2 regions of the Shimazuella sp. NTD247 genome follow, and region 2 is predicted to be linked to the other one. Evidence: a T-box and tRNA genes for the amino acid it is inferred to sense, from the RefSeq annotation. Region 2 holds a T-box; the other holds one or more tRNA genes.
What was found. The T-box of region 2 lies ahead of serS (serine--tRNA ligase). A T-box ahead of a tRNA ligase gene usually reads a tRNA of that ligase, here a tRNA-Ser.
Positions count from the first base shown of each region.

Region 1: it has a tRNA-Ser gene. The T-box ahead of serS (serine--tRNA ligase) is inferred to sense a tRNA for this amino acid. The anticodon was not compared.

Region 1 covers NZ_JCAJZU010000005.1:14,382-16,840, forward strand. The annotation lists gene AC5WOC_RS13125 (hypothetical protein) at 437-964, opposite strand; tRNA gene AC5WOC_RS13130 (tRNA-Ser) at 1,372-1,465, shown strand; tRNA gene AC5WOC_RS13135 (tRNA-Phe) at 1,479-1,554, shown strand; tRNA gene AC5WOC_RS13140 (tRNA-Thr) at 1,576-1,651, shown strand; tRNA gene AC5WOC_RS13145 (tRNA-Trp) at 1,698-1,771, shown strand; gene AC5WOC_RS13150 (YugN family protein) at 1,808-2,233, opposite strand; gene AC5WOC_RS13155 (hypothetical protein) at 2,384-2,459, opposite strand, start outside.
Region 2 covers NZ_JCAJZU010000004.1:32,010-34,468, reverse strand. The annotation lists gene pdxS (pyridoxal 5'-phosphate synthase lyase subunit PdxS) at 1-571, shown strand, start outside; gene pdxT (pyridoxal 5'-phosphate synthase glutaminase subunit PdxT) at 561-1,157, shown strand; T-box leader at 1,186-1,382, shown strand; gene serS (serine--tRNA ligase) at 1,422-2,459, shown strand, end outside.

The sequences.
Region 1 (2,459 bases), on a different contig from region 2:
ACTATGATCTGGTAACGCCACTGAGCTAGACCCCGTATAGGGGGGTCGATTGTGATCGCGGCTATGCCTACTTAGGCGGTTCACAATCACCCCCCTATACGGTAGGGCTAGTATAGTAACGCGGGGCCAGATGATGTATGAGAGTCTTGCGCGCTGATATGGCGTAACGCCATACACTAAGAAGCTAGATAACTTTAAAGTTTATGTACACTTTTCAAACTACAATCACAATTTAACATAGAACATATATTTTTGCAAATGAAAATTTTATGTAAATAAATGTAAGAAGACAGGGGGATAGAATACAAGGGAAATGCAGTTGCGCCCCCCTATTCTTTGGTGGAAAGGAGGGCGAGGGCTGTCCCGTCAATCGTTTTGCACCCGAGGTGGTGTCGGGATGTATTGCTATGCGGTACAGTTGCTCTTACCGTAAAGGCTAGAGCTGGAACATCGCTTCCAGAAGCGGCTCCAGGTTCTCCCAACGGTCCTTTCGAGGAAACGTTTCCAGAAGCCTCTTGGCCCCGGCCGTCGTCTTTTCCATGAAGTAGAGCTCAGAGAACTCCTGATCCGATCCCTTCTGGCGAGCCATCAGCTGCTCTTTGCACAAAGGAGTCTGCGCAAAGAGCAGCTCGATGCTGCCGTTCTTCCGCCGCCCGAGAAAGGCAACGGAGTAGGAGGAGATGTCCGCAGGACTGTTTGCATCCAGGTTCATCTCTTCCTTCATCTCCCTCTTGCCGTTGGAGATGAGGGGGTTCGGCGCGTCCATGTCGTCGTCGTCCAACATGCCGCCGACACCAACGATTTTTCCAGCGTGGTGTGTGTTTGCTCCGCTCTTCGCGAAGACAAGGATGCCCTCCGCATTCGACGATCGAGACGACGTTGACCAAGGCTCCAGGCTGCCCAGTACTCCGGATCCACTTGAAGACATCGTAGCTCGAACGGTAGACATGGTAGTGACGGCCATCCTCCGACTCCTCGGCGACGATGTGTACCCCGCCGATTGTGAGAGTGGGGTTTTTGGCTGTCTCTTCCAGCCAGTTTTCCTTGATCTCCTCCCAGTCCTGGGAGGAGAGAGGCAGGTCGCCGATCGCCTCCACACTGAACTCGTCGAGGGTGGTACCGGCAGGCAGGGGCGTAACGCTCATGGGACTTCCTTCTGACAGAGAGTTCGGTTGTTGCTTTTGGTATATTACAAAGTGGAGTGGTTTGGTATAATTGGAAGAAGCGATGTATATCATTATGTTAAAGGTTATTTTTGCAGGAATATCAATGTTTTCTCTACAAACAAAAAATAAAATGAAAAAAGTAGTTGACAATAGGTTGCCCAACAGGTTAAGATAGAAAACGTTCCTGACAAAAACAAAGTGTTTTGGAGAGGTGTCCGAGCTGGCCGAAGGAGCACGATTGGAAATCGTGTAGGCGGGCAAAACCTGTCTCGAGGGTTCGAATCCCTCCCTCTCCGCCATTCTTACATAGATGGCTCGATAGCTCAGTCGGTAGAGCAGAGGACTGAAAATCCTCGTGTCGGCGGTTCGATTCCGTCTCGAGCCACCATTTAAAACACTTTTTATATATGCTGGCATAGCTCAGCTGGTAGAGCAACTGACTTGTAATCAGTAGGTCGCGGGTTCGACTCCTGCTGCCAGCACCATATCTTCTTCTAGCCACCAATTATTAGGCTTGGTGGCTTCTATTATAGGGGCGTAGTTTAATGGTAGAACAGAGGTCTCCAAAACCTCCAGTGTGGGTTCAATTCCTACCGCCCCTGCCATACATAAAAAAAGCTACTCATTTTGAGTAGCTTTTTTTATGTATGGAGTAAAATATGTTCTACTTGTTGTAAGATGTCTTCTGCTCTTGTGATCCATTTTTGGTCAATGGGATGATCTTCTACAGGGATAGGAGCGGTGAATTGATCAACCATCCCGCTGAATACTCCTGTATCTGCTGCAGGGTCGTTTGAATCGTCGGTGCGAAATTCATGTTTGATAACAAAGGGCTTGCCGAGTCGAATAACAGTGTCAGGATCACCAATATCACCAGTCACTTGGAAGACAGGTATACGCAAATAGTACCGGTTGCCGTGCTCTTCTTCCCAGTCTAATGCTTTATCAAAATATCCATGTTCATATGTAAATCCGCCGCCTAGATGGAAATCTTCCGGTTCTAGTTTATCTGAAATCACATAAAATTTCTCTATTTTTCCTTCGAGAGGGGAGTCAATTGGGATCATATGAGAAAAGCTCCTTTTTCATCTAGTGTTTGTAGATTGCGTTTTCTCATACATGATTAATGGTGGGGGATATTTTTCTGCCTCTAATCAAGTGATTAGAGGCAGTCCAAACCCGGAAGTTATGGTTTGGATAGACAAATCTTTAAGAAACTACGACACATTTGTTGCCCAATGCTTTTCAAATGTTGTTACTTCTTTCTTAGAGAAGAATTCTCCCTTTGCATCG
Region 2 (2,459 bases):
AGTCTTGACACCAGCAGATGAAGTCTATCATATTGACAAGTCTACTTTTACCGTTCCTTTTGTTTGTGGTGCTCGAAATTTAGGAGAAGCGCTACGCAGAATAGGTGAGGGAGCTTCTATGATTCGTACCAAAGGGGAACCAGGAACAGGTAACATTGTAGAAGCGGTACGTCATATGCGAATGATGCAAAGTCAGATTCGCAAAGTGACAGGAATGTCAAAAGATGAGCTGATGACAGAAGCGAAAGAATTAGGTGCACCTTATGAGCTTTTACTTCAAATACATGAAACAGGTAAATTACCAGTTGTTAACTTTGCTGCAGGTGGAGTTGCTACTCCAGCAGATGCTGCTTTGATGATGCATTTGGGATCTGAAGGGGTGTTTGTTGGATCTGGTATCTTCAAATCTTCGAATCCAGCAAAATTTGCGAAAGCAATTGTAGAAGCAACTACGCACTACGAAGACTTTGCACTGATTGCGGAGTTATCCAAAGATCTAGGAAGTCCAATGACAGGGATTGAAATTTCAAAACTAGAAGCACATGAACGGATGCAAGAACGTGGCTGGTAATCGAAAAGTAGGTATTTTGGCTCTGCAAGGAGCTGTTCGAGAACACCAAAAAATATTAGAAAATCTTGGTGTAGATACCATTACAGTAAAACGAAAAGAACAACTGGAAGAAATAAATGGACTAGTCATTCCTGGTGGGGAGTCAACTGCCATTGGTAAATTGATTCGTCAATATGATCTAAGACAGCCGATTCTCGATTTTTATGATGCTGGTAATCCTGTTTTTGGAACGTGTGCAGGTCTTATTCTCATTGCAAAGCATATTCAAGAAAATGATGAACCTCATCTACCATTATTGGATGTAACGGTGCAACGCAATGCTTTTGGGAGACAAGTGGATAGTTTTGAAGCAGACTTGCCAATCGAGGGAGTTGCGGAAGATTTCCATGCTGTTTTCATTCGCGCCCCTCTGATTACATCAATTGGAGATGAAGTAGAAGTTTTAGCCACGATTCATGATCAAGTCGTTGCAGTAAAACAAGGGAATTTATTAGGTATTTCTTTCCATCCAGAACTGACAGATGATAAGCGATTGCATGCTTTTTTTCTTGATATGGTGGAAAAATCGATTGAAAAGCAAAGGTAAGCTCTGTATAATGAGCGATAATACAAATAGGATTGCGATGAAGAGAAAAGTATCAAAACAAATCTTTTTAGAGAGACGATGGTTGGTGAAAATCGTTAAGATTTGTTATGAGAATCCGCCTCAGAGCGAACCACGGTTGCGTGCCGTTATTTACGTATGGAGTGGGCTGTTTTTTTCTTCTAAAATGGTCAACAAGGGTGGCAACGCGGAACTTCCGTCCCTTAGGGATGGGGTTCCTATTTTTTATTTTGAGGAGGATTTTCTATGCTAGATATCAAATTGTTGCGAAGTAATTTTGTGGAGGTAAAAGAGAAATTGGCCTCCCGCAACGAAGATATCAGTGGACTTGATTCATTTGAAGCTGTCGATGCAAGACGCAGAGAAGCGATCACCAAAAACGAAAAATTAAAAAGCGAACGTAACCAAGTAAGCCAAGAGGTGGCGCGCAAGAAAAAAGCAAAAGAAGATGCAGAAGACTTAATATCCAACATGCGTCAAGTTGGCGAACAAATAAAACAATTGGACGATGAAATTCGTGAATTGGATGAGCAGCTTTCACAAATACTGTTGTCTTTACCGAATATCCCACACGAATCTACACCTATTGGGCTTACAGAAGAGGAAAATGTGCCAATTCGCCATTGGGGCGAAGTCCCTTCTTTTGATTTTGAACCAGTCGCTCATTGGGATTTGGCACAAAATCTTAAGCTCTTGGATTTTGAACGTGCAAGTAAAGTGACAGGCTCTCGGTTTGTATTTTATACTGGCTTGGGTGCTCGTTTAGAACGTGCTTTGATGAACTTTATGCTTGATCTGCATACAACTGAGCATGGTTATAAAGAAATGATTCCGCCGTATATTGTCAACAGCCAAAGCATGACGGGAACAGGGCAGCTTCCCAAATTTGCAGAAGACGCTTTTGCACTTGCTAATACAAATGGTTATTATTTAATCCCCACATCAGAAGTTTCAGTTACTAATTTTCATTCAGGAGAAATTCTTGCTGATCAGGAACTGCCTATCTGCTATGCAGCTTATAGCGCTTGCTTCCGTTCTGAAGCAGGGTCGGCCGGCCGTGATACGAGAGGATTAATTCGTCAGCATCAATTTAATAAAGTTGAATTAGTAAAGTTTGTCCGTCCAGAAGAATCGTATGATGAGCTGGAAAAACTTGTGCAGAATGCAGAGAAAGTATTGCAGTTATTGGAATTGCCTTATCGTGTATTGTCGATGTGTACAGGTGACCTTGGGTTTACTGCAGCAAAGAAATATGATCTGGAAGTATGGCTGCCGAGTTCTGGT